One region of the Thermosinus thermophiluss DSM 23256 genome, then DNA from elsewhere that is predicted to be linked to it. Evidence: riboswitches for the same ligand, from Rfam matches in the RefSeq annotation. Region 1 holds a riboswitch; each other region holds the start of a gene.
What was found. Region 1 has a riboswitch for lysine ahead of BLQ99_RS02635 (amino acid permease). Riboswitches for the same ligand answer to the same signal wherever they lie in the genome.

Region 1 (7,942 bases):
AAAGGATGGCTGAACTGCTTGGTTTTGACGGCTTTATCGAAAATTCATATGATGCTATTGCCGGCGGCGATTATTTAGGGGAAACAGCATTGGCTCTCAAAATGTCCATGATTAGTTTAGGCCGATATATTAGCGATTTTCTGCAGTGGTCTACCCAGGAGTTTGGCGCGGTGACGGCCGCCGAGCCTTATGTGCAGATAAGTTCAATTATGCCGCAAAAACGTAACCCGGTATCTTTTGAGCATATTCGTTCGCTCGCCTCTAGTGTGACCGGGCTTTGTGAAACAGTTTTGACCATGTTGCACAATACGCCGTTTGGCGATATCGTCGACACCGAAGATGACATGCAGCCGTACCTTTGGAAAGCTCTTACAACTGCGACGCAGCTTTATCGGCTAACGGCGGCGGTAATCGGCACGATGACGGTAAACAGCGATGTTTTGTTGGCCAGAGCCCGCGAAAGCTTTGCTACCGTTACCGAACTTGCGGACACACTGGTTAGAGAGTGCGGGATATCTTTCCGGCAAGCGCATGCGGTGGTGCAAAAGGCGGTCAAGACAGCACTTGCGGCGAAAATCGGTGTGCGCCGGATTGATGCCCGGCTGGTGGCAGCCGCTGCGGAGGAGGTATTGGGGAAAGCCATCGCTGTAAATGATGAAATGATATCGCAGGCGCTTGATCCGGTAAACTTTGTTATGCGCCGGTGTTTGCCCGGTGGACCGGCGCCTGTCGAGGTGGAACGGATGATAAACAAGCGCCGGCCGATACTGGCAGCTAACAAAGCTGCAGTGATCGATATTCAGCTGCGGATAAAGAAGGCATTGGAGTGGTTGGATGAAGTTGGGCACAGCTGGAGCGAAAAAGCATGAAGGTTTAATATTAGCCGTTGATGGCGGTGCAACCAATTGTCGGGCGGTGCTGTGCACGACTGACGGTGATGTACTGGGTAGCGGCCGTAGCGGACCGTGCAATTACCAGAATGTAGGAATAACAGTCGCAATAAGAAGCTTGGAGGAAGCGATTGGAAAAGCGCTAGCACCGTCCAGGCAGAAACGCAAGTTGAAGGCGGCCGTGTTTGGCCTTGCTGGTCTTGATACCCGCAAGGATTATCGCCTAGTTTCTGACGCCGTTGCCAGAATGCTGGCGCGTTTGGGCATAGAAAGCGAAGAAACGATTGTTGACAATGATGGAATAATTAGCTTACTTGGTGCCATTGGTCATGAGAATGGCGTTTTGGTTATTGCCGGAACAGGTTCGATAGCATGCGGAATTACTAAGCAAGGGAACCGTTCAAGAGCAGGGGGATGGGGATATCTTCTTGATGATGCCGGCAGTGGCTATGCCATCGGCAAAGCGGCGTTGACGCATGTCATGTACGTTTACGACGGACGGGAAAGGGAATCCGGTGTTGTAAAGGCGATATTGGACCAGCTGGCGTTTGCAGATCCGGAAGATATTGTCGACTGGGTATATAGTTCGAGCTTTTCCGTTGACCAAGTTGCTGCCTTAGCTCCTGTTGTTTGCCGTTTGGCCGAGGAGGGCGATTGGAAAGCGCGCGGCATTGTGATGGATGCGGTGTTAAGCTTAAAACAGCTCGCCATGTCAGTTATCAATCGCCTCGGTCTTCGCCAGACGCCTTTTTATTTGTTGTTGTCAGGCGGGGTGTTGCAAAAAGCGACTTTTTTGCGCGCTATGCTGATTGATGTAATAAGAACAGAATGTCCGCAGGCGGAATTTGTCGACGCGCAATACCCCCCAATCTGTGGTAGCGTTTTGCGGGCGCTAATGTATGAAGATATTGATCATCGTAAGGTATTGGCTCGGCTAAACAGCCAGCTTTTTGACATTAAATAACATAAATGTTACTTGAATGGTTTTATGGGGGGAGCAGAGGCATGGAGTATATATATACGAGCGACTACCAGGCCATGAGCCAAATGGCTGCCCGGTGGGTGGCACGGGAAGTGTTGCGTAATCCAGCTTTAGTCCTTGGCCTGCCAACAGGGGAAACGCCGATCGGTATGTATAGATATTTGATCCGTTTAGTGGAAGAAGGGTTAATAAGTTTTGCCGAAACGTGTACTTTTAATTTGGATGAGTATGTAGGCCTGGGGCCGGATCACCCGCAAAGCTACGCAATGTATATGAAAGCTCATTTTTGGATTAAAGCTGGGCTAAAGCCGGAAAACATCAATATTCCTAATGGGATTGCTCCTGACCTTGCCGAAGAATGCCGCCGATACGACGCGAAAATTGAACAGGCGGGCGGGATTGATCTGCAAATACTGGGTCTTGGTCTAAACGGTCATATCGGCTTTAATGAACCTTCGCACAATCTTGCGATACGGACGCATGTAGTCGACCTAACGCCCGAAACCATCAAAGCCAATGCGCGCTTTTTTTCCAGTATGGACTTGGTGCCACGACAGGCAATCACCATGGGCATTGGCACAATCATGCAAGCGCGCAAAATACTGCTGTTAGTCAGCGGCGATAATAAAAAAGAAATATTGCGCAAGGCGGTGTACGGCGAAGTCAGCACGATTGTTCCCGCCAGCATTTTGCAATTGCATAGGGATGTGACGATAATTACCGATATCAAGATTTGAATAGTACGGCTACCCCCAACCCCTTGATATAGAAGGGTTGGGAACAATGTCACAAGTTAAACACACCAATGATAATTACATATTGAATAATAATTGAGAATTTGGTATCATTAAATTAAAATTGATTCCTTTTTTCATTTGCGCCGTAAATTAAATATACTTATGCGGCAAATGTATATGCGGGGCGGATTGGATGGGAATTTGTTCCTATACAAAAAGCCGGGATACAAGCCGTGGAGTTTACGGTCTATTGCCGGAAAGGTAATGGGCGCTTAGTAGTCTACACCTGGTTTGTTTTGAATAATCAAAACAAACCAGGTGTTCTTTATTTTCAACACTATGAACTACTTCACGTAGTATTGAAAACCACCAAAATTATCACCAGTAGCTTAGATAAAGAGGTGATAACTTTTTATGTTTTATTAATGTATATAATGCACTGTATATTGTGTACAACCATGACTATTCGTTCTGCTATTTAACATAATTGAAGGGAGGGAGAACAATGGACATTTATAGCTATGCTGCTTTTGCTTATGGAATTACAGCCGCTATTTCCTTAGCCACGGTTGGTCTGATACTAATAATTAACAACCTTGTAAACCGCATTTAAAATGATCGAGGAGGGTTATTTATCATTGTTTTGGTAAAAATCTGGCTGTCCGTTTTTATACCTTGGGGATTTAAGCGTTGATTAAGAAAGCTTAATAGTTGATCCATATATAATTCGATGTCAGGGGAGTGTCCGGCAATCTGTGTAAATGGAATAATCTAACAATAATTTGTGCATAATAATAATGCTTTTATTCACACGCAGGATAGGGCAACGCTGGGGAGCGACCCGAGCGGCGAGTGAGGTTTGGCAGGGCGGATTCCTATAGGAGCCGCCTTTTACTGCCGCCCTGGAAAACAAAAGCGATAAACCCCGGGGGTCCGGGGGCAGAGCCCCTGGGCTATATAGCCATTTTACCCTGTAGCCGATCCTCAAAGAAGATCATCAACTGTCCGAATATTATTCCCCAGTTTCGGATCGGCATACTCCATTTCTTGGATATTTCCTGCACTGACATATAGACTGATTTCCTAACCGCATCGTCCGTCGGGTATATCGTCTTGGTCTTGGTGAACTTGCGTAACATCCGATGGAAGCCCTCCACCGCGTTTGTGGTGTATATCAGTGTACGGACCTCCTGCGGGTACTTGAAATAGGTGGACAGCTCCGCCCAGTTTGCGTCCCATGATTTAAGGATTTGCGGGTATTTCCTGCCCCACTTTTCACGAAACTCCTCCAGTCGGTATTCTGCATCCTCCAACGTCGGCGCTCCGTACACCTTCTTTAAATCCGCCATGACCGGCTTTATGTCCTTGTACGGCACGTATTTTGTGGAGTTGCGGATCTGGTGTATCACGCACAGCTGCTGCTCCGTTTTGGGGAAAACCGTCTCAATGGCGTTCGAGAACCCGCTAAGGTTGTCGCGACATGCGATGAAGATATCTTCCACGCCCCGGTTTTTCAACTCGTTGCATACGGTAACCCAGAAGCTCGCACTTTCGTTTTCTGACAGCCATATCCCCAGTATTTCCTTACGCCCTTCAAGATTGATCCCCAAGACGGAGTAAAGGCACTTATTGACAACACGGCTGTCCTTGCGTACTTTAAACATGATCCCGTCTAAGAAGACGATTGGATATATAGCATCGAGAGGCCGCGACTGCCATTCAACGACAGCCGGCATAAGTTTGTCAGTGATCCGGCTAATGAGGCTCGCTGAGGCTTCTACCCCGTATATATCGCGGAGGTGATCCTCAATATCACGGGTGGACATACCTTTGGCGTACATGGCCATAACCCTCGCTTCGATGTCGTCAGTGCGTGTCTGCCTTTTTTCGATGGCCTGCGGCTCAAAGGTGCCGTTTCGGTCGCGCGGAACCTTGATTTCGCTCTCGCCCCATTCGCTTTTTATTGTCTTTTTGCCGTAACCGTTGCGGCTATTGCCACTGTTATTTCCCAAAACGCTGTGCTTTTCATAACCCAGATGCTCGTCCATTTCGGCTTCAAGCATTTTTTCTAGCGCTCCGGAAAACAAATTCTTGAGTTTCGCCGTCAGCTCGGCGGGTGTTGTACAGCCTTCGCAGATCAGTGCTGCGAGCTGTATTTCCTTTTCGTTTAACTGTGTCATGGTGATATCTCCCTTTCATCATTCTATTGGAGATTATTGCCATTTACACAGTTTAGAATACATTCTCGATGTCAGGGATTGCTTCAATCGGAATATTATTTATTTCGCGGACACGCTCGATTAGTTCGGTTAAGTTAATTTTTTTCATTGAAATGCTGCACCTCGTTTGGTTTTATAGTCGCAGGATCAGTCTGACTTATCAGTTTCTTTTTTTTGGCGCGTAAACATTTTCGCCGCCGCTTACAACATTACCTGTTATAACACCCCAATAATCTCAATAACGAGTATACGCGTTTTTTCTAAAGGGAATATTTTCCATATTTTCGTTGTTTTTCTCCAGTTGACACGTAATGTACTTGCTGCTACACTTTAGTAGGAATTTAAATAAAGAAACTGTAGAGTAGAGGCGCGATAACTAAGAGTACCAAAGACTTTTGAGCAAATGGGTCTTTGCGAAAGGAGTTGTCGCCGAAGTCTGGGAAAATTGCTCGGTTTTCCCAGGCTGGGTCTGGGTCGAATAGGCACAGAACTGTCACCGAAATGTTTATTTCGGTGGAGCGCTATCTCAGAACTACGTTGGCTCTAAGGCCCAAGAATGCCTTTGAACAGGTGCTGAGATATCTCCTCGGTACCTGTTTTTTGTTTTGATAAAGATTAAAGAAGGAGGACAGAACATTATGAAGAGCAAGCCGCGACCTGAGTTAAAAAAAGGGCTGGGGTTGGCCGCGGCCACCGCGCTGGTCATGGGCAACATGATTGGCTCAGGTATTTTTATGATGCCGAACACGCTTGCCAACAGCGCTGGCCCTGGGGCTTCGCTCCTGGCCTGGGCCTTTACCGGCATCGGATCCATCCTGCTCGCGTTGACATTCGCCAATCTAGGCTCCCGATACCCGCAAACCGGCGGCCCGTACGCATTCTCCAAAATGGCCTTTGGTGAGTTTACCGGCTTTATCAATGCCTGGTCATACTGGATTGGGGCTATTATCGGCAATGCTGCTATTTTAACGGCTTTCGCCAGCTATTTATCCTTTTTCTTCCCGATCGTTAAAGAAAATGGGCTTGTGGCCTTTACTATTACATCTTTTCTGCTGTGGTTTTTCACGTTAATTAATATTAAAGGGGTACGGGAGGCCGGTCTTGTTACCCTTATCACTACCATCTTGAAAGTTGTTCCCTTAATTGTGTTTGTGATTGTCGGCGCCGGTCATTTCGACCTCAAAATTGCCGGGCCGATGTTTCCGGAGGGAAAGGGCATTGAAACTATCTCGGCTGCCGCTACCGCGACACTGTGGGCGTTCATCGGTCTGGAGTCGGCCACCGTTGCCGCCGGTGAGATACAAAACCCGGAGCGCAACGTCCGTCTGAGCACCATCTGGGGTATTGGCCTGACGACCGTGCTGTATCTGGCGATAAGCCTGGTAGCCATGGGCACGATGAGCCAAGATGCACTCGCGCAATCTTCCTCGCCGCTGGCTGATATTCTCAACCAGTATTCCGGCGGCTGGGGTTCGGAATTTATCGCTTTGGGCGCCCTTGTCTCCACCCTCGGCGCCACTGCCGGCTGGGTATTATCTACTGCCCGCATCAGTTTCGCCGCGGCCGAGGACGGTTTGTTGCCTAAGGGTCTCGCCTCCGTTCATCCTAAGTTTGCTACGCCGCACACTTCGCTTATTGTCAGCGGCATTATTGCTAACGTCATCCTTATCCTTAACTATGTAGATTCGCTGACAGCGGCCTATAACTTCATGATTTTATTAGCTACCTTATCCTTTTTGCCGCCGTACGTTTTTGCCGCGGCGGCCGAAATACTGCTACTGTCCAAACGTACCGGGCAGTTCTCTTTTGGGAATTTTATCAAAAATTCTTTCCTCTCGCTCTTGGGCTTCGCTTATGCCCTGTGGACCATCTACGGCAGCGGTGCCGAGGCTGTTATGTATGGCTTTTTGCTTATCCTTATCGGTATTCCCGTTTATCTGTATATGAAGCTTAGCAACCAGTCGGTTATGGAAACTGCAAATATTAATTCGTAACCGCTAAGACTGCCTCACTAATTAAGGTCTTGTTGCAGTTATTATTCTTCGACGAAGCTTTCTGAGGCAAATGTAAATAATTTAAAAAGCAGCAGGGCTCCACCACTACTGTGGTGGAGCCCTGCTGCTTTCTCAGGCCAAGAATGTGGCAGTTATTGTCCTTGCATTATTTTAGGGAGCGTCCAGTGTTCTCGGCCATAGCGAGAAGTTCGGGCTGGCTGTTGATGGCATCTGCCGGTCCCAAACCGCCGCCGACGATATTTTTCACGAGTTCCATCTTAAAAAAGTTGCCGAGCCAATGGTTTAGGTAGTCTGATAAAGATTGAAAAACTTCGGCAGGTGCGCCGCTGGCCGTAACGGTAATGTATTTTTTCCCCGGCAGATAACGTATTTGATAGTCCGCATCCATGAAGGTGTACCAGCGGTCAAAAAAATTCTTCATTTGTCCGGTCATTTGTCCCATATATACCGGAGTGCCAAGAACAAGACAATCTGCCTCCACAATTTTTGGATATAGGGTTTGCATGTCGTCTTTAATGGCGCAGTACTCGCCCTTGGTGGTTTTGCATGTGCAACAGGCAACGCAGTCGTGAATGTTCAGGCCAGTTATATTAATAACCTCCGTTTGGTGTCCTGCTGCCGCGGCTCCCTTGCATACGGCGGTTACCAGCGCTGCCGTATTGCCGTTTTTCCTCGGGCTTCCAATAATCCCCAAAACTTTCATCGGCGTCTTCCTCCCGCTATAGATGGTAATATGAAAAAATATCATAATAAAGAGCACCCGTCAAGAGTGCTCTTTAAGCTGCCAGCCATTAATTAACATTCAAAGCTCTTAGCCGCTTCAATATCTTTTTGGGATACGGTTGCACTAACCAGTTTGGTGATAACCAAGTCGCCGGATACGTTTAAAGTAGTGCGGCACATATCCAGGAAGCGGTCAACACCCAGTATCAAGCCCATGCCTTCGGCAGGAACGCCGACCGAAACGCACAGGATTGCGATTAGCGGCAGGGACCCGCCGGGAACACCCGCTGTGCCTACGCCGGCCAAAACGGACATTAACACAACAACAAGCTGGCTTTCAAGGGGTAGGTTGATGCCATAAACTTGCGCCAAGAAT
Region 2 (7,942 bases), on a different contig from region 1:
GAAAGACCCGCCGCCCCTCAGGCACGAGGGCGATCCCGCGCCGCACGATGCCGGCCGTGGACGCACTCGTGATGTCGTCGTCCTGAAAGCGGATGGTGCCGGTGCGGCTGCGCAGCAGCCCGACAATGGTCTTAAGAATGGTGGTTTTGCCGGCGCCGTTGGCGCCGATAATGGTGACGATTTCGCCTTCTTCGACCGTCAGGCTGATGTCGCGGATGGCATGGATATTGCCGTAATAAACATTAATGCCGTCGATGCTTAACAAGCGAATCCACCTCCGGTCCAATGTAGGCTTCGACAACCTTGGGGTTATGACGCACTTCGTGCGGCCGGCCTTCGGCAATTTTTTCACCATGGTCGAACACGACGACCCGCTCGGCAATATTCATGACCAGCCGCATTTGGTGTTCAATAAGCAGGATGGTGAGTCCCCGCTCTTTGAGCCGGGCGATTAGCTTTAAAAGTTCGTCCACTTCCCTGGGGTTCATGCCGGCGGCAGGCTCATCAAGCAGGATAAGTTCTGGCTCGCTGGCTAGGGCCCGGGCGATTTCCAGCCGGCGCTGGGCGCCGTAGGGCAGATTTTTAGCCATTAGATTGCGGTAAGGCGTGAGACCGACAAACTCTAGTAGCTCCCGGGCCATCTCCTCATTGCGCCGCTCTTCTTCTTTCAGGCGGGCCGAGTGGATGAGGCCGTCCCAAAGGCCCGAACGGCCCCGGCTGTACCGGCCGACAATAAGATTGTCCCGGGCCGTAAGGTTGGGGAACAAACGGATATTCTGGAACGTACGGGCCATGCCGCGCCGCGTGATGTCATGGGCCTCCACCTTCGTCACGTCTTCGTCCTTAAAGATAATGCGCCCCGACGTAGCCGGCATAATGCCGCTGACAACATTGAAAAAAGTGGTTTTACCCGAGCCATTGGGGCCGATGATGGCCACCACCTCGCCGGTGTCAATGTGAAAATCGACATTGTTTACTGCCCGCAGGCCGCCAAAGGTCTTGCACAGCTTTTCGGTTTTCAGCAGCATGGCGTTTCCTCCTTTCTTTAGCGGCGAAACACGGTGTCGGCGCCGAGGATGCCCTGGGGCCGCACGCGCATCATGACCATGAGCACAAAGCCGAAGAAGACCAGCCAGGGGTCAAAGGGCAGGTGGACAAAATCTTTAAAGTAGCGCAGCCCTTCGGGAATAAAAGTAAGGAGAAAGGCCCCCAGAAATGAGCCGGGAATGCTGCGCGCGCCGCCCACCACCACCATGGTGAACATCATGATCGACTCGGTGGAGCTCAGCATATCGGGACTGACAAACGACAGATAATGGACGAACAGGCTGCCCGCCAAACCGGCGAAAAACGCGCCCAGGCAGAAAGCGAGCAGCTTATAGTACGCCGTATTGATCCCCATCGCCGCCGCGGCAATCTCGTCTTCGCGAATGGCGGCAAAGGCATGGCCGATCCGCGAATCTTCCAGGCGGGACATAAAGAAGGCCAAGGCCAGGGCGAACACCAGCGCTGTAACGATAAAAAGTTCCTTACCGGTCGCGCCCACGTCGGTAAAGCTCACGCCGGCAATGCTCGGCGTGAGCAGTCCGGGTAACCCGGCCGGCCCGCCGGTTACTTCCAGGTTGAGCGCGATAAAGCGAAACACCTCGCCACAGGCATAAGTCACAACAACCAGAAACGGCCCTTTGACGCGCAGCGCCGGCGCCCCGAGCGGGATGCCCACCAGGGCGGCGGCCACACCGGCGGCCAGAAAGGCCGGCCAATAGGGAACGTGGTAAAGCTGGGTAAGTAGCGCCGATACATAGCCGCCCAGGCCGAAGAACGCGGCATGACCAAGCGAGGTCTGGCCCACATAGCCGGAAACAAAATTAAGGCTGAGCGTAACAATACTGTAAATCAGGCTGACAAAAACGATGTGCTTGAAGTAAGGGCTGAAAATATAGTCCTGAGCGTCAATAAGCGAGTCCAGGAAGGTGATAAGCAAAATCACGGCGCTAAAAACGACAGCGGCGCGGGGACTGTGAACAAACCTTGTAAGCGACTGCCGCCATGCGGGTGCGAGAGCAGTTGTCATGACGCCACCTCCCTATACCTTTTCCTCGAATTTAAAACCCATCAGGCCGGTGGGCTTAATGACCAGCACCAAAATCATGACAATAAAGGCAATGGCGTCGCGATAGCCCGAGGAAATATACACGGACGCGATATTTTCGGCCACACCGAGCATCAGCCCGGCCACCATCGCCCCGGTGATGCTGCCTACCCCGCCGAGCACGGCGACCGCCCAGCCCTTCAGGCCGGCCATGGCGCCCATCATCGGGTCGATTGCGTACAAAACACCGACCAGGACACCGGCGGCGCCGCCTAAGAGGCCGCTTACCCAGAAAGTGATGGTAACCAAATGGTTGACCTCAACCCCCATCAGGCTGACGGTCTCAATGTCCTGCGACGCGGCCAGCATGGCCTTGCCCATCATGGTACGGGTGATGAACCACTGCAGAAAGGCCATTATCACGAGGGTAACCACAAAAATGAACACCTGAAGGCTGTTAACCGTCAGCGAAGCGCCGCCAAACTGCAAGGTCATGACGGAAAAGTCCAGGGTAGGGGGATAGGCCCGGGAATGGGGCTCCCAGATAATGGCCGCCAGATTGCGCAAGAAAGTAGACGCCCCCAGCGCCGTAATAAACAGCGCCAGGCGGGGGCCATTGCGCAGGGGACGGTACGCCAGCCGGTCAATCAGAAAGGCCGTAAAGCCGCTGGCGACCATGGCCAGAATGAGGGCGGCAAAGAGGTTCAGCTTAAAGTGCGTAATGAGCAGAAAGCCCACAAAGGCGCCAATCATGAACACCTCGCCGTGGGTCCAGTTGATAAGACCGATAATGCCGAATACTACCGTCCAGCCGATGGCAATAAGGGAATAAATCCCGCCCAGGGCCAGACCGTTGATGATTTGCTGCAGCAAGAGCATCTTGTCACCCCCAAACTTTTAACCGCGGAGAGCGCAGAGGCGCGATCCCCATTATTGTATAGCAAAAAGCGGGAAGCAGCTATCGACCGCTTCCCGCGCTGCATTTTACTGGTACAGAACAAACTTGCCGTCTTTTACGGTGATATATAAGTACGGGCGGACCCAGTCGCCTTTATCGTTAAAGGTAACCGTGCCGGTAATCCCCTTGTAGCTAGTCTGGGCCATGGCATCCCGGATGTTTTCCCGGGTGATGGCGCCTTTCTCCGCCGCCTTCTTCATTGCCTCGGCCAGGACGTACATCTGGTCGTAACCGAGGGCGGCGAACGTATCGGGCTCCATATTATACTTTTCTTTATACTTCTTCACGAAACTTTGCACGGCCGGATCAGGATTGGAGGCCACGAAGGCGCCCAGGAAAATGGCCCCTTCCGCCGCCTTGCCGGCGATTTCCACGAATTTCGGGCTGTAGAAACCGGTGCCGCCGACGATTGGTATGGTGAGGCCGAGTTCGCGGGCCTGCTTGGTAATCAGGCCGCCGTCAGTATAGGTGCCGGCCACGGCCAGCGCGTCAACCCCCTGGGCCTTGATCCCGGTGAGCAGGGCCGAGTAATCTTTGTCGGTAGCCAGATAGGCCTGGTTGGACACGACCGTTACGCCATGCTGTTTGAGCGTGTCTTCGATCGCCGCCGTCAAACCCTTGCCATAATCGTTATTGGGGTACAAAATGGCGACCTTTTTGGCCCCCAGCTTCTTGGCGATCAAGTCGCCCATCAGGATGCCGACCTGGGCGTCCTGCACGGCCATGCGGAAAAAGTATTTGCTGATGCCGCTCAGTTTGGGCGTGCTGGACGAAACAACCGAGTGCGGCAGTTTGGCTTTATCGGTAATCGGCACCATCGCCAGCGTATTGGAACTCAGGCACGACCCCACGATGGCCATGACGTTTTTCTGGTCGGCGAATTTCTGCGCCCCTGCCGCCGCCTGCTTGGGATCGCCGGCATCGTCGTGGAAGAGGATCTCGATTTGCTGCCCCTTAATGCCACCGGCCTTGTTAATCTCCTCCCGGGCCAGTTCTATGCCGTTCTTATGGCTCACGCCGTAAGTAGCGCTGTCACCCGACAGCGGGTTAACCATGGCAATCACCAGATTGCCTTTGCCGGCCGACGTGCCGGAACTGCCGCCGCACCCGGCCGCCGCCACCAGGAAAATGAGTACCACCACCAAGGATAATAATTTCATATACTTGGACACGTACACCCCTCCTCTTTTTCAATGCCTAACTCCGTCCGGGTCGCTATTATGCCGCCCAAACCCCTCCCTGCTGCGAAAAGTCAATATACCATATGAAATGACCGCTCCAGATATGATCGGACATAAGTAAAGGCCCGGCAAGCTACTCACCGGGCCAAAAGACTGCTGCAGATATTTGCTGGAATATACGCCAGATGAGATAGCGCTCCACCAATTACGCAATTGGTGACAGTCCGGCGCCTGTTCGACGCAGGACCAGCATGACCGGTTCGGCAGCCGGCCATGCTTCGGCGGTCACCCTTTCCCTCCAGTTCAGCGATGCCCTTCTCCCTGGAGCTACTCATGTTGCCCGCACCTCTATCTTTGGACGTTCGGTATATTACTTTTGCGTTAATTGTATAATATTGGTAAACAGAATGTCAATAACTTTTTAATAATTTATTTTAGTTAAAATTTTATGTAAATATAAGCGGCATCGGCGCATGCATTTTTAACAAAACTGCAAAACCACCAAGGCCGCAAAGGGTAGCGGGCGCGACACGTGTCGCGCCAAAAAAGGGATACTTTTTAGAGCTTCGCGCCCTTTGCGTACTTGGCGGTTAAAAGCTTAATTACAGATAAACTTAATTACAGATAAATCTTAACGCCCGGCCCGAGCGGCAAGTCGAGCAGAATAAACACCATCAGCCAGGCGGTCCAGGCAACCAAAAAGCCGATGCCGAAGGGGAGCTGCATCGAGACCAAAGTGCCCATGCCGACCTTGGTGTTACTGGAGTACTTGGCCATAATGCCGAGCATCACCGGCAAATAATAGTTAAGCGGGGTAATGCTGTTGACCGAGCTCTCGCCAATGCGGTACGCCGCCTGAGTCAGCGCCGGCTCATAGCCTAACAGGCCGAACATGGGGACAAAGACCGGCGCTAAGATCAGCCATTTGGCCGAGCCGCTGACAATGAATAGGTCAACGAATGCGGAAAAGAGGATAAAAGCGAGGATAAGGGATATGCCGGTAAAGTCGAGTGCTTTCAGAAAATCGGCGCCCTTGATGGCCAGCACGGTGGCGAGGTTGCTTTTATTGAACCAGGCAATAAACTGGGCGGCGGAAAAAGCGGTGACGATAAAGCTGAGAATGCCGGACAGACCTTGCCCCATAAATTTAGCAACATCGCTTTCCTTTTTAATAACGCCTTTGCCAATGCCGAACGCGATGCCGACGGTCATGAAGAAGAAAAAGAGCAATGGAATAATGCCGTCCAGGAAGGGCGACTTAGGCAAAATGGCGTGCGTCTTGGGATCGCGCAAGAGGCCGTTTTCCGGAACCAGCAGGATGAGGAGCAGCGCCACATACCCCAGCGCGGCCCAACCGGCGTAGCGCAGGCCCTTTTTCTCTTCAGCGGTAAGCGCATGGTCGCTGGCCTTCATGTCAAAACCGGTTACGGGATGTAGCCGGTCAAGGCGCGGCCCCACCACTTTCTCGGCAATCAGCGTCCCGACAATCGTCAGGATAATGACGGACGAACTCATGAGATAATAGTTAATCAGCGGGTGGGCCGGCGAATTGGCCGTCTGCGGAATAGTACCGATGGCCGACTGGGTAATACCGGCCAGCAGCGCATCGGTGCCGGCGGGCAGTACGTTAGCGCTAAAGCCCGCCTGCGTGGCGGCGAAGGCGACCGACATGCCCATCAGCGGGTTGCGGCCCATGCTGGCGAATACGGCGGCCGCCGCCGCGGGGATAAAGACGGTGGCGGCGTCAGAGGCCAGGTTACCGTTGATGCCAAGGAAAAAGATGGTGCTGGTAACGGCCCAGGACGGGACGCCGAGCATGATCCGGCGGACAAAGGCGCTCACGAAACCGGTGGCTTCGGCCAGGCCCATGGCCAGCATCATAACGACGACCAGCCCCAGGGGCGGGAAGTTGACGAAGTTTTTCACCATGTCCTGCAGGATGTAGCGGAAGCCGTCGGCGTTGAGCAGGTTTACCACCTTTACGACTACCGGCTTGCCGCCCTTGCCTATGTACGACGCCGTTGCCCCGTCAAAGACCCAAGATAATACCAGAACAATTAGGCCTAAAATGGCAAAAAGCATAAAAGGCGAGGGAAACTTGTTACCGATGAATTCAATTACATCAAGAAACTTTTGGAACGCACCCACTTGCGGCGGTGCATGCGGGGTTTGACGCGAAATTTCCGCCATGCAAAAACCTCCTTATCCTTAATAGCTTAAAATTTTTAGTTATGACGCCCGCAGCGCGGCGTCAGCGGCATAAGCGGCCAGCGCCTTCCGGGCGACGCTATACATGATCCGGGCGCCAAGCAGCAGGGCCCGCTCATCCACATCGAACCGGGAGCTGTGCAGCGGATAAGCGTTGCCAGGCTGTTGACAGCCGAGCAGGAAAAAGGCGCCCGGAACCTTGGTAAGATAGCGGGCAAAGTCCTCCGCCCCCAGGATGGGCTCTACCGACTGCAGCGCCGCACGGCCGATCACTTCGGCGGCGGCATCGGCGACAATGCCGGCAGCTTTGGCATCGTTCACCAGCACGGGATAGCCGAACTGATAGTCCAGCTCATAGCCGGCGCCGTAGGCGGCCGTCACGCCTTGCACCATGCGCTCCACCAGCTTGGGGATGGCCTGGCGCACATTCTCGCTGAGCGTACGCACCGTGCCTTCCATGACCACTTCGCGCGGGATGACATTGTACCGCTCGCCGCCGCGGATGGTGCCCACCGAAATAGTAGCCATATCGCGCGGACTGATATAGCGGTGCATGATCTTGCTTAGCCCCTGATACACTTCGACGGCGACGGCGATGGCGTCAACGCCTTTGTGCGGTTCGGCGGCATGCGCGCCCCGGCCCAGCACTTTAATGGTCAGACGGTCGGACGCGGCCATCATCGGACCGGTCCGCAAGGCTACCTGCCCCAGGGGAACGTCAGGCCAGACATGGAGGCCAAAAATAGCGTCCACTTTAGGGTTTTCCAGCACGCCGTCGTCGATTAAGAGTTGGGCACCGCCGACCGGCGCCGCTTCTTCCGCCGGCTGAAACACCAGCTTGACCGCGCCCGCTAACTCCTCCCGCGCCGCGGCCAGCATTTTGGCCACTCCCATCAGCATGGCCGTATGGGCGTCATGGCCGCAGGCGTGCATTACCCCGGGAACCAAGGACCTATACGGCACATCGTTTTCCTCGGTCACCGGCAGGGCGTCCATGTCGGCCCTGAGCGCAATAACCGGGCCCGGCGCCGCGCCGCGGACAACGCCTACGACGCCGTGATGGCCGCTAAACGTCTGCACTTCTACGCCCAGGCTGCGCAAATACTCGGCCACCGCCTGACTTGTCCGGCTTTCCTGATTGCTTGTTTCCGGATAGCGGTGAAAATCGCGTCGTTTTTCCACCATAAACTGCTGAAGTTCTTGCCAGACTTCTTCCGCAAATACCAACCCTTCCCACTCTCCTCTCCTCAGTCTTGTGTATCAATTATATGTGATAATTGCCTTATCCCATGAGACCGACTTTTCCGGCTATACAAAAAATTATAAGAAAAGGGGTCTTCACACATTTTAGTGCGAAGGCCCCTTTGCCTTTCTTGTTTTTATTTTATCATTGTGTTTACAATATAGCAATTAGTTTTTACTTATTTCAGCATAAATGCTTCTTATAAATACACAGTAGTCGAATTTTTGTCCTTCAGAAAAGAACTTTACGCCTTACGAAAA
Region 3 (7,942 bases), on a different contig from region 1:
ACCCCTGTCCACGGCAAAAAGCGGGAAGGCGAAATTATCCGCATTGTCGAGCGGGCCAACCACCGGATCGTCGGCACCTTCGCGGCCAGCCGCCACTATGGCTTTGTCGTCCCCGACGACCCCCGCCTGGGGCAGGACATCTTCGTGCCCAAAGGCGAAAGAAACGGCGCCAAGGACAATGCCAAAGTAGTGGTGGAAATCACCAAGTGGCCTGAGCGGCAGCGGAGCGCCGAAGGGCGGATTGTGGAAGTACTGGGGCAAAAAGGCGACCCAGGGATCGAAATTTTATCCATCATTACCAAGCACAATCTGCCCCGGTCCTTTCCGCCGGAGGTGGAACGGGCGGCGGCTGACGCGCCGGCAGAGATCAGTGCGGCGGAACTGGCGGGACGGCGCGATCTCCGTGACCTGCCCATCGTCACGATTGACGCCGAGGACGCGAAAGACCTGGATGATGCCGTCCATGTCGAGCGGCTGTCCGCCGGCCGCTATCTGCTCGGCGTCCACATCGCCGACGTGAGCTACTATGTGCGGGAAAATACCCCGCTCGACGTCGAAGCCCGCCGCCGGGGAACAAGCGTCTATTTGGTCGACCGGGTGCTGCCGATGCTGCCGCCGCGGCTGTCCAACGGCATTTGCAGCCTTAATGCCGGCGAAGACCGCCTGACCTTGTCGGTCCATATGGAAATCGATGCCGGCGGTCGCATTGTCCGCTACGAAATATTTCCCAGCGTAATCCGCGTCCATACGCGTCTGTCCTATAATATCGTGCGGCGGATATTGGTTGACCGGGATGAAAACTTGCGGCGGCAGTATGCCGACCTTGTCGACCACCTGGAGGAAATGGCCCGGCTGTGCCATATCCTGCGGGAGCGGCGTATGCGCCGCGGAGCCATTGATTTCGATTTCCCGGAAATAAAGGTCAAGCTGGATGAGGAGGGGCGGCCGGTTGAACTGGTCAAGCGGGTCCGCAGTCTGGCCGAGTCCATTATAGAGGAGTTCATGCTGGCGGCCAACGAGACGGTGGCCGAACACCTGCACCGGCTTGGCGTGCCGGCAGTCTACCGCGTTCACGAGGAGCCGGACCCGGAAAAGATGGAAAAGCTCAACGATCTTCTCCATAATTTTGGCCAGCGGTTAACTTCAGTCGACGATATTCATCCGATTGCCCTGCAGAAAGTGCTTACCCGCATTGCCGGCCGGCCGGAAGAGCGGATTATCAGCACGGTTATGCTGCGCTCGCTCAAACAGGCCCGTTATGAGGCGGAAAACCTTGGCCACTTCGGCCTGGCGGCCCGGTATTACACCCATTTTACCTCACCAATCCGCCGCTATCCTGACCTCATCGTCCACCGCATTTTGCGCGAAACTTTCACTACCGGCGAATTGTCGGCCAAGCGGCGGGAAAAGCTGGCCAAAATGCTGCCGGCCGTGGCCCAGCACTCGTCAGAGCGGGAGCGGGCGGCGGCTGAGGCCGAACGGGAGACGGTAGACCTTAAGAAAGTGGAATACATGGCCCGGTTCGTCGGGGACGAATTTCCCGGCATTATCAGCGGGGTGACCGCCTTCGGCCTGTTCGTTGAGCTGGATAACGGCGTCGAAGGACTGGTTCATGTTTCCAGTATGGATGACGACTACTACCAGTTTGCGGAAGAGCAATATGCCCTGATCGGCGAGCGCAGTAAGCGCACCTACCGCCTGGGCGATGCGGTAGCGGTACGGGTGGTGCGCGTCAATCCCGCCGACCGCACCATTGACCTTGCCTTTGCCGCCGAACCGTGGCGGGGCGAAGCTGATAAGGCGGCCAACGACCAAGGCCGGAAAGGGAACAAGGTCAAGGGCAAAACGGGGAATAAACGCCAGTCCAAAAGCGGCGGCAAGGCCAAGGCGGCTGCCAAACCGAAAAACCGCTTGAAATAGCCTTCTCAACGCGGGGGAAGAGAGTCTGCCGTGAAGGCGGGACGGGCGGGAAAAAGTGTTGACACACCTGCCTCGCTTCGGTATACTAGAGACGATAATTAAATATAGTGAGATAGAGGTGCGGCTATTAAGAGTATGCATTCATGAGCAGGCCGGCGATGAAGGGTGCAGAAAGGAATATCCGCCGAAGCAGCAGGTCATGGCCAAGGACCTTCTGCTGGTCTTGCCGCTAAATAAGGGTAAGACTGTCATCCGAGCAAATTCGGGTGGAGCGCTATCTTGCACGGCTAGTATAGGGCTTGGTATAAGCATTTTTAGCGGCTTGCGAGATGGTCTCGCAGGCCGTTTTCATATTAGCTGAGGCGCTCCCGGCCGCATTCAATATTCTAACAGGAGGTATCCTTATGGCAGAGAAAAAGCTCCCCTTTACCAAAGCAAAATTGGAAGAAATCATTCGCCAGCATAAGACGCCTTTTCATATTTATGATGAGAAGGGTATCAGGGAAAATGCCAGAAAGTTGACGGCCGCGTTTGCCTGGGCGCCTGGGTTCAAAGAATATTTCGCCGTAAAAGCAACGCCTAATCCGTATATCCTGCAGATCCTGCGGGAAGAAGGATTCGGCGCCGATTGCAGCTCGCTCGCCGAACTGGTTCTGGCCGAAATGGCCGGCATTACGGGCGAAGAAATTATCTTTTCCTCCAACGACACGCCCGCTGAGGAGTACATTAAAGCCAAACAATTGGGCGCGATCATCAACCTGGACGATATTACCCATATCGAATTTTTAGAAAAACACGCCGGTCTGCCTGAGATTATTTCGTTCCGCTATAATCCCGGGCCGCTCCTTAAACAGGGCAACACCATCATCGGCAAGCCGGAAGAGGCCAAATATGGTTTGACGCGCCAGCAGCTATTTGACGCTTACCGCATCGTGCAGGCCAAAGGGGTTAAGCGGTTCGGCCTGCATACTATGGTCATCTCCAACGAGCTCAATCCGCAGTGCTTTGTCGAAACGGCCAACATGATGTTTGACCTGGCCATTGAAATTTATCAAAAACTTGGCATCAAGGTTGAGTTTATCGATTTGGGCGGCGGTATTGGCATTCCCTACCGTCCCGAGCAACAGCCGGTTGACCTTGCCTATGTGGGTGAAGAAATCCGTAAGGCCTATGAGGCCAAGATTGTCGCTAACGGCCTGCATCCGGTCAAGCTGGCCATGGAATGCGGCCGCATGATCACCGGCCCGTACGGCTATTTGGTGGCACGGGTGTTGCACAAAAAAGAGATTTACAAGAACTACGTCGGGCTTGATGCCTGCATGGCCAATCTGATGCGGCCCGGCATGTATGGTGCGTACCACCACATTACCGTGGCCGGCAAGGAAGATTGGCCGGCTGACCATATTTACGACGTAACCGGCTCACTGTGCGAAAACAACGATAAGTTCGCCATCGACCGTCCGCTGCCCCGCATCGACATTGGCGATATTGTCGTTATCCACGACACCGGCGCCCACGGCCATGCGATGGGCTTCAACTACAACGGCAAACTGCGTTCGGCCGAACTGCTGCTGCGCCCCGACGGCAGCGTCAAACTCATCCGCCGCGCCGAAACCCTTGCCGACCTGTTCGCTACTCTTAACTTTCCCCAGTGCGAACTGAGCCTGGCGGCCGCGTCGACAACCGAATAAAAAAGTCCTGTCAGCGTATGCGCTGACAGGACTTTTTTACTGTGCGAAATTTTTTTAACCGCCAAGTACGCAAAGAGCGCAAAGTAATTTTTAGGCGCGACATGCGTCGCGCCCGTTATACCCTTTGCGGCCTACCCTGAAAAGCGTAAAACCGCAAAGTGCGCAAAGAACGCAAAGGGCTACGCGCGCGACAGTTGTCGCGCGAGATTAGTTCAAAAACTTACTTTTCATGCTTTGTGGTGCCATTTATTGGCATGATTATCTCCGCGGTTCAATACTCGGTTTTCTTTACAGCTTGAGGCGGGTTTTGATGCGCTCGATGGCCCGCTCGGTGTTTTCGCGGCTGCCGAACGCAGTAAGGCGGAAGTAGCCCTCGCCGGAGGGACCGAAGCCGGAGCCCGGTGTACCGACGATATGGGCTTCGGTAAGGAGTTTGTCAAAGAAAGCCCAAGAGTCAAGGTTATGGGGCGTTTTAAGCCAGATATAGGGGGCGTTGACGCCGCCAAAGACCTGCAGGCCCACACTCTCAAGCCCTTCGCGGATGATTTTGGCATTGGTCATATAGTACTGAATGATTTCGCGGATTTGCTTTTGCCCTTCGGGGCTGTAGACGGCTTCGGCGCCCCGCTGGACGATGTAGGGCACGCCGTTGAACTTGGTCGTCTGGCGGCGGTTCCACAACTTGTTGAGCGGATACTTTTCGCCGGCGGCGGTGGAGGCCATGACGGTTTTGGGCACGACCGTGTAGGCGCAGCGCGTGCCGGTGAAGCCGGCCGTTTTCGAGAAGGAGCGGAATTCGATGGCTACTTCTTTCGCACCCTCGATTTCGTAAATGCTGTGGGGAATATCGGGTTCTTGGATGTAGGCTTCATAAGCGGAGTCAAAAAAAATAATCGCGTCGTTCTCCCGGGCATAATCTACCCATTTCTTAAGTTCGGCTTTGGACAGGGTAGTACCGGTCGGGTTATTGGGCACGCATAGATAAATCATGTCCACTTTTTCCTTGGGCAGGGCGGGGACAAAATTGTTTTCGGCGTTGCAGGGGAGATAAACGATTTTTTCAAAGCGGCCGTTTTTATACTCGCCGGTCCGGCCGGCCATGACGTTGCTGTCAAGATAGACCGGATAAACAGGGTCGGTAATGGCCACAATATTGTCGATGCCGAAGATTTCCTGGATGTTGCCGACATCGCTTTTCGAGCCGTCGCTGACAAAGACTTCTTCTACATCCAGCTTCACGCCGCGCGGTGCATAGTCGCCTTCGATGATTTTTTCAATAAGGAATTCGTAGCCTTGCTCAGGACCATAGCCGCGGAAGGTAGCAGCTTGTCCCATTTCATCGACGGCCTTATGAAGGCTTTCGATAACGGCGGGGGCCAGCGGGCGGGTTACATCGCCAATACCAAGGCGGATAATGTCGGCCTCAGGGTTTTCGTTTTTAAACTTGGCGACCCGGCGGGCAATTTCGGCAAAGAGATAACTGCCGGGCAATTTCAGATAGTTTTCATTGATCCTTGCCATGTTTGCTCTCCTTTACGAAAAAACTTTAAGTAATCTACATTATACAATATTATACAATGATTTTTCCAGCGATGGTAGTTTTTCCCCAAAGTTTTCCCGGCATTCCTGCCTAAGTGGGTCGCTGCGGTAAATTTTTAATCAGGTTTTAGATATTTTACGCTCATCCCGTTAAACTATTTATAAAGAAATACGGAGGTGGTTACAATGCTTGCATCCTGGTTGCTGATGAAAATGATGGATCCTATGCTGGATGAAGCTGCCATGAAAATGTTAACCGAAGATTATCCCGATAATCCCTTTCTCATGGTCACGGTGGCGGAAAAACTGTCGCCCCGGGCCATCATGGAAGCGGCAATGCGCTCCGAGCTGGGCAAAGAGCTGACGCGGCCCCTGGGAAGCCCGGTAGTACTTTCGCCGTGGGACAGTATTTTGCTTAATCCCCGGCAGCTCTTTCAATTGCCTTATCCCGATTACACCGCCGTCGACACCCGTACCGTTATCGGGCCCCGGGCTCCAAAGCCGCTCCAGTTGGACATTCCCATTCTGATTACCGGCATGTCTTATGGCGGTTCGCTCAGCCTGCAGATGAAAATGGCCTTGGCCCGCGGCGCCGCGCTGGCGGGAACGGCCACCAACACCGGGGAGTCGGCCGTGACTAACGAAGAGCGGGATAATGCCAAGTACCTTATCGGCCAATATCATCGTGGCGGCCAGCTCAGCGGTCCGGAGCAGCTCAGCCGTTTGGACGCCATCGAAATCCAACTTGGCCAGGGGGCGTGGGGCGGCGCCGTAGATGAACCCATGCCTGGCGACATGATTGGCGAGCATTTGCGCCAAACCTGGAAATTGGCAACGGGGCAGGGGGCTACCGTCTATGCCCGGATGCCTGGTAAGAACAATACGCAGGACTATATTAAAATGATTAATTCCATGAAAGAGCAATACGATGTCCCCGTGGGCGTAAAAATCGCCGGCACCGATTTTCTGGAATACGAGCTGGCCGTTATTGCCCAGACCGAGGCCGATTATATTGTCATCGACGGCTCCGAAGGCGGTACGGCCGCATCTAACCCTACTTTGCAGGACAATGTGGGCTTGCCGACACTGCACTCGTTGGTCAGGGCGGTCAATTGGCTGGAAGAAAACAACCTCCGCGACAAGTTTAGCCTGATCATCACCGGCGGACTTACGACGCCGGGCCATTTCCTGAAAGCGCTGGCCTTGGGTGCCGATGCCGTCTATATTGGTTCCATCGCCCTGATGGCGGCCATGCACACCCAGGTAGCCAAGGCGCTGCCCCAATCGCCGCCAGTACAGTTAGCCCTTTACACCGGTAAGCTGAACGACAAACTGGATATTGACCAAGCGGCAGGCCATCTGGCCAATTTCCTCCGGTCTTGCGTGGCCGAAATGCAGCTCGCTGTCCAGGCTGTTGGCAAGCGGTCGACCAGCGAGCTCAGCCGTGAGGACTTGGTCACGGTCGATAAAGATTTGGCCGAATTTGCCCGCATTCGTTACGCCGGCAGTCCCCGCCGGCCGGAGCAACAGGCGGCAGCCTGCCAGTCGCCGGCCCGGCAAAACCAAGAACAACCGCTGCCGCTGCAGTAGATAAAGCCAAAACCTCCCGGATTTAGCCCGGGAGGTTTTAATCTTGCCTTTATTTATCGGCGACGTAAGCTATTGCTTCGATCTCAATCAGTACGTCTTTCGGCAGGCGGGCCACTTCGACGCAGGAGCGGGCCGGCGGGTTGACGGTGAAGTAAGTGGCGTAGACGGCGTTGATTTTCGCAAAATCGTTCATGTCCTTAATAAAGACCGTTGTTTTTACGACGCTGTCGAGACTGGCGCCGGCTGCCTCAAGGACAGCTTTGACGTTTTTCAGAACTTGGTGGGTCTGCTCTTCTACCGAACCGGTTACAAGTTCCCCGGTAGCCGGATTGATCGGGATTTGCCCGGATGTAAAGACAAGATTTCCGACTTTAATTGCTTGCGAGTACGGTCCAATCGCGGCCGGAGCATTAGCCGTGCTGACAACGGTTAACATTTTTATCCTCCCCTTTACCTTTGTTGGCAAAAACCAACATTTTTCTCTCCAAATAAAGTTTAGGCAGATAAAAATTATCTGTCAACCATGGCGGATTAAAAATTTTTAATAGATTTTATAATTATTTTATAAGAATCGTGAGCAACCGGCATTTTTCCTAAGGCTGCTATTAAACTTTTGCCGTTAGATCATTTTTTGTTTTCAACTTTTTTAATAATTTTTTCTTAAAATAGGAAAAAGAAAAAAGGATTTGGCAAATTTTTGTGGAAGTTTTTTCGAAAAAAGTGGAGTAACCTATATAAGGGGTGGAAACTTGCAACCACTGCATCCAAAATTGCAGGCTCTACTACCGGTAGCTGACGCTATTCATGCCACCGTCGGCGTTTATAGCGAGGTGGTGATCCACGACGTCACCCGGCCGGAACAGTCAGTAGTGTACATCGTAGGGAACGTTACTAACCGCCAGGTTGGCGCGCCGCTCACCGACCTGGTTCTGGAAAATCTGCGCAAGTACGGCGACGATTGCAAGGATATCCTAAACTATGGCACAACGACGCGGGATGGCAAGACGCTGCGGTCGTCGACTACCTTTGTCCGCGACGATGACGGCCATATTATCGGATGCCTGTGCATCAATGTGGACTTGACGCCCATGTTGTCCTGGAAGTATTTTCTGGAGAAAAGCCTGGCCGTAGAAACCGGCGCCGTTAAGGAAACCTTTAGCAATGACGTTTCTGAGGCGCTTAACAGCATAATAAAGTCTATT
Region 4 (7,942 bases), on a different contig from region 1:
AAAAAAGCTACACCTCCAAGATATTCCAATCAATTATTATCCGCCGCCCACTAAGTAAAAATAAAAATACGCCCGTTCCATCCACTTGGTTTTCATTATACAATATTTGCTAGCATATAACAAGTAGAAAACCTTGTGCCTACGGTTATTATACGCAAATCCCCCTCAGCAATACAAACCGCTCATCTCAAAGAGATGAGCGGTCAATGTTTTTACCATCCGTATTTATACCAGAACGCCTAAATCCCGCATGGCCTTTTGGATTTGTTCCCGTTCCGCTACCGTCGGTGGAACCAAAGGCAGCCGGAGCGGACCGGCGTTTAGCCCGATAAGGTTGACGGCTGTTTTAATAGGAATCGGATTGGTCGTTACAAAAATTACCTTAAAGAAAGGCATCAATTCGAGATGAATGGCCTGTGCCTTCGCCAGATTGCCACTAAAGAAAGCGGCAATCATCTCCTGCATGCGAGTGCCTACGATGTGAGAAGCTACACTGATAATGCCAGCGCCGCCAACGGCCAGTATGGGCAAAGTAAGGCTGTCATCGCCGCTGTACACTAAGAAATCACTAGGAGTAATGCGGACAATTTCTGATACTTGATCTAAACTGCCGCTTGCCTCTTTTACGGCTACAATGTTTTTGATTTCGGCCAGCCTGGCAATGGTAGCCGGTAAGATATTCGAACCGGTACGTCCGGGAACATTGTAGACAATCAGCGGCAACGCCGTTTCTTCGGCAATGGCCTTAAAGTGCTGGTAATATCCCTCTTGCGGCGGTTTGTTGTAATATGGGCCGACCAGCATTGCGCCATGAACACCAAGTTTTTCCGCCTCTTTTGTCAGGGCAATGGACGCGCGCGTATCATTGGAGCCCGTACCGGCAATAACGGTAGCTTTGTCGCCGACAGCTTCCAGAACAGTTGCGTACAGCTTGATTTTTTCTTCTTTGCTTAATGTTGCCGATTCCCCGGTGCTGCCGGCCACGACCAACCCGTCAGAACCGTTGGCTACAAGATATTTGGCCAGCTCGGCCGCCGCCTTATAGTTTACGCTGTAGTCATCATTAAACGGCGTCACCATCGCCGTGAGTACCCGCCCGAAGTTTTTCATAAAATTCCCTCCTCTTCAATTCGCCAGACCGAATTTTTCGTGAAGCGCCACTACGGCTTTATTAACATCCGCCTTTTTAACTAAAACGGAAATAGATGTATGCGAATCAACGGTTTGTAAAATAGGTATATTATTCCTGGACAAGGCTTCGACAAAGCTGGCCATTACCCCCGGTACTTCCCGCATACCACCGCCGACCACCGAAACTTTGGCACAGTCACCGACCATCTCCACGGCATAACCCAGACTGCGCAACTTGGCAGCTGCTTTTTCTGCCACATCTTCCATAACCGTAAACATAATTTGCCCAGGATGGACATTGATTAGGTCAACACTGATGCCACTGTCGGCCATGGCCTTAAACACTTTGAAGCTCTCATTGTGGGTGGTGGCTGCATCCAAAGTAATTTTGATCTGCGCAATATTCGGCAGGTACGTTACGCCGGTAGCCACTTTATCTGCAACGGCTGTTTCCTGCGTGTCGCCTTTTGCTGTGCTCGTTATTAAGGTGCCGGGAGCGTTAGAAAAAGTAGATTTAACCACTAACGGTATGTTTTTTTGCATTGCGATTTCCACGGCCCGCGGATGAATGACTTTTGCTCCCTGATGCGCTAACTGGCACACTTCGGCGTAAGTAATGGAATCTAAAATTTTAGCGTTGGTCACTATGCGCGGATCAGCAGTCATGATTCCGTCGACATCTGTGTATATCTCAACCATTTCGGCATTGAGAGCCGCTCCCAAAGCCGCCGCCGTAGTATCACTTCCTCCCCGCCCAAGCGTCGTGAATTCACCGTCGACAGTAACGCCCTGAAAGCCGCAAACCACTGGCGTTTTGCCCATCCTGAGCAAGCCCATCAATCGTGAAGGATCAACTTTTAAAATTCGACTGTTATTGAAATTATTATCGGTAATAACACCGGCCTGACCGCCGGTCAGCATGACCGCATCAATACCAGCTGCTTGCAGCGTGCCTGTCATGACTACCGCGGAGATGATTTCACCGCAATACATAATCAGATCTAGTTCGCGGGCAGCAATATGTTTGTATGCGGAGCGGGCAAGGTCAATCAGGGTATCGGTAGCATAATGGTCCCCTTTCCGCCCCATAGCGGAAACCACTACGACAGGACTAAACCCTTGCTCCATTGCGCTGTGAATTTTTTGGACAACAAGTTCTCTAACCTGGGAGGATGCGACCGAAGTCCCTCCAAATTTTTGCACAATTATACGCATCCGTCACACCTCATACTAATTTATGGTCAATCATGTACTCAGCAATTTGCAAGGCATTTAGGGCCGCTCCTTTGCGGATTTGATCCCCCACTACCCACATGTTGAGCCCATAAGTGACCGACTTATCGGGGCGAAGCCTGCCGACAAACACTTCATCGCGATTAGATGTATAAAGTGGCATTGGATAGAGCATTTCGGCGGGGTCATCCTGCACGATAACACCGGGAAAAGCGGCAAGGGCACTGCGTGCTTCCTCAACCGAGAGCGGCCCCGCTAATTCTAGGTTAATGGCTTCGGAATGACTGCGGTAAACAGGTACGCGAACCGTTGTAGCCGTAATGGCAATGCTATAATCGTTGAAAATTTTATGGGTTTCATGAACCATTTTCATTTCTTCTTTAGTGTAACCGTCTTCAACGAAAACATCAATCTGCGGTATCAGGTTAAAAGCAATCTGGTAGTGTTTGGGCAGGCTAGCGCTAGGCAGGATACGAGCCTCGACCGGGCGGTCTTCCATTATTGCCTTTACCTGGTCGGTTAATTCGTCGATAGCCTCTTTGCCGGCTCCGGAAACAGCCTGATAAGTAGAAACAACAACCCGTTTGATTTTTACTCGGTCGTAAATCGGTTTTAAGGCCATAGCCATAATAATCGTCGAGCAGTTTGGGTTGGCAATAATGCCTCTGTGATTTTTAATTGCTTCCGGATTTACTTCCGGGACAACAAGCGGTACATCGGGATCCATCCGGAAAGTGCTGGAATTGTCTATCACGACGGCGCCAGCTTTAACGGCTTCCGGAGCAAAAACCTTGCTGGCCGGTCCCCCGGCAAAAAGAGCAATTTGCACGTCTTTGAACGATTCGGCTTTTGCTTCTTCGACAGTATATGTTTCGCCCAAAACTTGCATCTGTTTGCCGGCAGACCTTTCGGAAGCAAGTAATTTTAACTTCCCCACCGGAAACTTACGCTCTTCAATTAGCTTAATAAATTCCTGTCCTACCGCACCGGTCGCTCCCAAGATTGCAACATTGTATTTCATAACTCTCGCCTCCTATTACTCAGTTCACTTCATAATGTTTTCCAGTCCGTAGACAAGTCCGTCGACGGTTAAAACCCGCTTGCACGCCAACAACACACCCGGCATGAAAGACTCACGGGAAATGGAATCATGGCGAATCGTTAACGTCTGCCCAAGACCACCGAAGATAACCTCTTGATGAGCCACATATCCGGGCAGTCGCACACTATGGATACGAATGCCTTCAAAATTGCCGCCACGGGAACCAGCCAGTTTTTCCACCTCGGCAGGATGTCCCTGATGCATACTGCCACGGTTCTGCATGATTAGCTCGGCCGTTCGCAGCGCTGTTCCTGACGGTGCATCCAGTTTTTGGTCGTGGTGCAGCTCAATAATTTCCACATGGGGGAAATATTTCGCAGCTTCCTGCGCCAGTTGCATCATAAGCACTGCGCCCACGGAAAAATTCGGGGAAATAATCGCATTTACACGACTTTGCTTGCATAATTCCCTTACTTCAGACACATCGGCCTCGCTAAGACCGGTAGTGCCGACTACGGGACAAACACCGTTTTTAATTGCGATACGGATATTGTTCATTACCGTATCGGGGTTTGTAAAATCAACCATAACCTGGGGTTTGGTTTCGTTAATGACCGTTTGCAGGTCGTTGCCAACGGTTACACCTATTTTGCCTGCACCGATCAGTTCACCGACATCATCAAAATTGGACTTGATGTCTACCGCACCTACAATGCTGAGTTGTTCGTCCCTATGTACTGCCTTCAAAACTTCGCGACCCATCTTCCCATAAGCTCCACACACCATTACCCGAATCATTACCTTTCACCTCCTATAAAAATAAGAAGCAGCCGGTGAACGCTATCTCACCGGCTGCCACTAGCAGACAGCCTTAAAGGGAACAAGAAACACTGGTGTTTCCCCGCCCTTAGTTGAGATAGCGCTCCACCAAAATTAACTTTGGTGACAGTGTTACACCTGTTCGGCGCAACACCAGCACGAAAGCTTGGCACTCTTTCGTACTTCGGCGGTCATCCCTTTCCTTTCAGATCCTGGACGCCACTCTCCCTGAAAGTACTCTTGAGGACCGCACCTCTACTCACCCTGCGCAGGTTTATTATTCATTTTACGTTCATTGTATAATAATGGTTACACCAGTGTCAAACATATTTAAAAAAATTTATTATTTTTCCTACCGGGCATTATGACTTTCTACGTCCCGAGCACCATTTTGCCGGAGAACTTGGGCCGCTTGCTGTACTTTCGTCGCATCAGACCGGATTACCGCTAAAATTCCGCCTTCAGCAACATGCTGCTCATAGCGCCGGCTCACCTCTGCCGGAATACCCCAGTCGATCAACCCTCCGGCAATACCCCCTGCTACCGCGCCGCTCAATGCCGCGGCAATAGGTCCGGCAGCAACGATCGGTCCAATACCAGGAATAGCAAGCGCTCCTGCCCCTACCATGAGACCGCCGATCCCACCCAATGTTCCGCCGGTAAGAGCGCCATCGGTAATATCGTCATCAACAAATTCAGTGTTATTTTGCCTTTTACGTTCTTTGGAGACAACATTGATTTCTTCCGTAGAAAACCCCTGGTTACGCAGTTCGCTTACCGCTTTTTCAGCCTGTTGGTGGGAATCAAAGACCCCGATAACCATTTTTACATTCTGACCACCGGTGCCAGTTTTAGCGGCTTGACCTTGAACAGCCGATTGTGTCACTGCCTGCGACTGCATGGATGTAGTTTGAGTCTTGGCATAACTTGTAACAACATTGTTTGTTGTACCTTGATTTTGTTGATTTGTATTGTTTGGTGCCATGGTATGCCCTCCTAACATTAATTGTATTACAATTTAATGTTAGTCTTCCCACCATCGCTTTTAATATTCGTCTTCGTAACGCTCGCGTCGCATACTACCAGCGTACAGGCGGTCAATGGCGTTGTTCAAGTCGACAATAACGACCTCATCGCCAATCCGTTTAATGGCATGCCACGGAATTGTCGAACTCCGGTTGTCACTGAAGAAACTGAATAACCCGCCACGGGTAGGTAATATTAGAGCGTTTATCCGCCCGGTTTTACTATCAAAAGTTAATTCACATTCATCAATTATGCCGAGACGGGTACCGTCACCAAGATTAATTACTTCTTTCCCTGATAGTTCACTTAGACGCATAGTATCCTCCCTCTATAAGTTCTATTTATGTAAAAGAAGGTAGAGTTTTAGAAACAGCGGCTGAATAATGGCTACGCCCAAGGAAATTAGCGCCAACGGGTCGATAGCGACAGTCAAAAGTCCCACCGTTGAAGGTATTTCCAATTTTAAAAAAGACACAAGCATAATCAGTGAAAGATATATTCCGCCTGCGGTCGCCACCAGTTCCTGTACGGCAAGCGAAACCGGCGACGGTTTGGTCTTGTTTTCATCAAGCATTTGCCGGAAACGGCACGCCCTAAGCCACAATGACCATGCTATTAGCAGCGTAAGAAGGATAATAAGGCCAATGGCATACATGTAGTCCCCCCCTACATACTTCTAACAAATGGATATGCAGAGAGACAAAATTTATGTCAAAAAGAAAAAACGGCCAAATGGCCGCTGTCTATGTTCCCGTGCTTCCTATTCCTCCTATCCTGGTAGCTCCTGCTATACGGTCGTTGTCAACCAACATGTATTTATTAAAAATGCCCTGCGCAATACGCGTTCCTTTCGCAATTTGCACCGCTTGCGTCCCATGATTGAATACTGCGAGGATAATATGTCCTTCGTTGGTTGGATTATTATAATAATCGGCGTCAATAATACCTTGACCATTAATCAGACTTAAACCGTGCTTGACGGCCAGGCTTGACCGGATATGAATGCTCAAATACTCATCTGGCAGCATATAGGCTTTTAACCCGGTCGGAATAAGCGTAACCGTCTGAGGCGCAGCAACGACATCCTCCGCGGCTGCGAAATCATAACCGGCACTGGCCGCTGTCTGCCGCCGCGGAAGCACAATGCCTTTGTCAATATAGCTCGATACTATTTCAAAACCTCTTTGGCGCATGAACTTACTCCTAAATTTTTAATTCCGGCAATGCCATTTCTTTTACAGGCCCCAAGGTAGTCAGCGACAACGCGCCGGAACCAAACAACCTATTAATGATGTTTCGCAGATCGTCCGCCGTAACTTGGTCAATCTTTTCAACCACTTCATCCAGGGTTATATATTTGCCAAGCGTAATTTCCATTTTACCAATTCGCGACATGCGGCTACTGGAACTCTCTAGACCTAAAAGCAGGTTGCCTTTAAGCTGTTCTTTGGCCCTAACCAATTCTTCGTCCGAAACCCCGTTAGCCTTTAAATCTGCCAGATTTTGCAAAATGATTTCCAGAACTTGCGGCGCATTGGCCGGACGGGTGCCCGCGTAAACAGTAAATAACCCGGCATCACTGTAATTAGTTTGATAGGAATAGACAGAGTAAGCAAGACCGCGCTCCTCGCGAATTGTTTGAAAGAGTCTTGAGCTAATCCCGCCACCCAAAATGTTATTTAAAACATGAACAGCATATATTTCCGGGGCGTCTTGCGGAACACTTGCCGCACTAAGACAAAGGTGAACCTGTTCCGTTTCCTTGGGACACACCTTACTCACAGGTGTAAATGTAGGCTTATCCAAAATAAGTTGTCGTTTTGTTCCCGTCAAGTGTCCAAGATAACGCTCTGCTAATTCGACCAGTTCGTCATGAGCCAGGTTACCGGCCGCAGTAACGACGATGTTATCTGGACGGTAAAAATCATCATAATAGTCAAGTACCCGTCGCTGGTCAAATCTACTAATAGAAGACAATGTGCCCAAGATATTACGCCCTAAGGGATGACCAGGCCAAACGTGATCAAGATGCAAATCATGCACTAGTTCGTCGGGTGAGTCCTCGTACATCTTAACTTCTTCCAAGACTACTTCGCGTTCGCGCTTAATATCTTCTGGGTCGAATTTAGATGCGAGCAGCATGTCGCTCAGAATGTCAATAGCCAAGTCAAGATGACTGTCAATGACTTTGATATAATAACAAGTATATTCTTTGGCGGTAAAGGCGTTAAGCTGGCCGCCTACTGCGTCTACCATTTCAGCGATTTCTTTGGCTGAACGTTGATGGGTACCTTTAAACATTAAGTGTTCAATAAAATGAGAAATACCATGGTTATCATCTTGTTCATTGCGTGAGCCGGTACCCACCCAGATACCGAGCGTAACAGACTTTACGTAAGGAATCGACTCTGATATGACCCTGATGCCGTTGTCTAACAATGTCTTACGGTACATATATAGCTCCTTCTCCATATAGTATCTCAGTTAAATTCTGCCGTTTCGGGAAAAATCCTTCCGGTTGCCATTATTATATTTCCCTTAGGCAAGAAAAAACAGAGATGTCCAACTAGCGACATCTCTGTTGGCACTTTATTTGCTATTCTTATTAAAATAGCGGACAATCCCGTTATAAATTCCTTGAGCAATGCTGTTGCGATAGGAATCATCCTGGAGCTTTTTAGCTTCCTGTTC

Region 2: it holds a riboswitch for lysine, as region 1 does, so the genes downstream of both, BLQ99_RS07905 (ABC transporter substrate-binding protein) here and BLQ99_RS02635 (amino acid permease) in region 1, are expected to answer to the same signal.
Region 3: it holds a riboswitch for lysine, as region 1 does, so the genes downstream of both, lysA (diaminopimelate decarboxylase) here and BLQ99_RS02635 (amino acid permease) in region 1, are expected to answer to the same signal.
Region 4: it holds a riboswitch for lysine, as region 1 does, so the genes downstream of both, dapB (4-hydroxy-tetrahydrodipicolinate reductase) here and BLQ99_RS02635 (amino acid permease) in region 1, are expected to answer to the same signal.

The regions. Positions count from the first base shown of each region.
Region 1 covers NZ_FNBU01000003.1:18,766-26,707, forward strand. Annotated here, with positions in the region: gene argH (argininosuccinate lyase) at 1-869, shown strand, start outside; gene BLQ99_RS02615 (N-acetylglucosamine kinase) at 835-1,854, shown strand; gene nagB (glucosamine-6-phosphate deaminase) at 1,896-2,609, shown strand; gene BLQ99_RS02625 (DUF1836 domain-containing protein) at 3,219-3,380, opposite strand; gene BLQ99_RS02630 (IS256 family transposase) at 3,563-4,789, opposite strand; lysine riboswitch at 5,183-5,360, shown strand; gene BLQ99_RS02635 (amino acid permease) at 5,467-6,822, shown strand; gene BLQ99_RS02640 (flavodoxin family protein) at 6,989-7,546, opposite strand; gene BLQ99_RS02645 (dicarboxylate/amino acid:cation symporter) at 7,639-7,942, opposite strand, start outside.
Region 2 covers NZ_FNBU01000011.1:7,059-15,000, forward strand. Annotated here, with positions in the region: gene BLQ99_RS07885 (ABC transporter ATP-binding protein) at 1-265, opposite strand, end outside; gene BLQ99_RS07890 (ABC transporter ATP-binding protein) at 243-1,028, opposite strand; gene BLQ99_RS07895 (branched-chain amino acid ABC transporter permease) at 1,046-2,074, opposite strand; gene BLQ99_RS07900 (branched-chain amino acid ABC transporter permease) at 2,087-2,971, opposite strand; gene BLQ99_RS07905 (ABC transporter substrate-binding protein) at 3,077-4,222, opposite strand; lysine riboswitch at 4,415-4,590, opposite strand; gene BLQ99_RS07910 (AbgT family transporter) at 4,850-6,421, opposite strand; gene BLQ99_RS07915 (M20 metallopeptidase family protein) at 6,461-7,666, opposite strand; gene BLQ99_RS07920 (DUF445 domain-containing protein) at 7,934-7,942, opposite strand, start outside.
Region 3 covers NZ_FNBU01000021.1:4,569-12,510, reverse strand. Annotated here, with positions in the region: gene rnr (ribonuclease R) at 1-1,920, shown strand, start outside; lysine riboswitch at 2,026-2,205, shown strand; gene lysA (diaminopimelate decarboxylase) at 2,325-3,611, shown strand; gene BLQ99_RS11510 (LL-diaminopimelate aminotransferase) at 3,900-5,132, opposite strand; gene BLQ99_RS11505 (FMN-binding glutamate synthase family protein) at 5,337-6,740, shown strand; gene BLQ99_RS11500 (RidA family protein) at 6,790-7,176, opposite strand; gene BLQ99_RS11495 (helix-turn-helix transcriptional regulator) at 7,490-7,942, shown strand, end outside.
Region 4 covers NZ_FNBU01000002.1:2,076-10,017, forward strand. Annotated here, with positions in the region: gene BLQ99_RS01255 (ribonuclease J) at 1-1, opposite strand, end outside; gene dapA (4-hydroxy-tetrahydrodipicolinate synthase) at 226-1,110, opposite strand; gene dapG (aspartate kinase) at 1,126-2,334, opposite strand; gene BLQ99_RS01270 (aspartate-semialdehyde dehydrogenase) at 2,357-3,385, opposite strand; gene dapB (4-hydroxy-tetrahydrodipicolinate reductase) at 3,410-4,204, opposite strand; lysine riboswitch at 4,316-4,491, opposite strand; gene BLQ99_RS01280 (general stress protein) at 4,578-5,210, opposite strand; gene BLQ99_RS01285 (YlmC/YmxH family sporulation protein) at 5,271-5,567, opposite strand; gene BLQ99_RS01290 (hypothetical protein) at 5,589-5,906, opposite strand; gene BLQ99_RS01295 (dCTP deaminase/dUTPase family protein) at 5,995-6,444, opposite strand; gene BLQ99_RS01300 (M16 family metallopeptidase) at 6,455-7,705, opposite strand; gene BLQ99_RS01305 (N-acetylmuramoyl-L-alanine amidase family protein) at 7,841-7,942, opposite strand, start outside.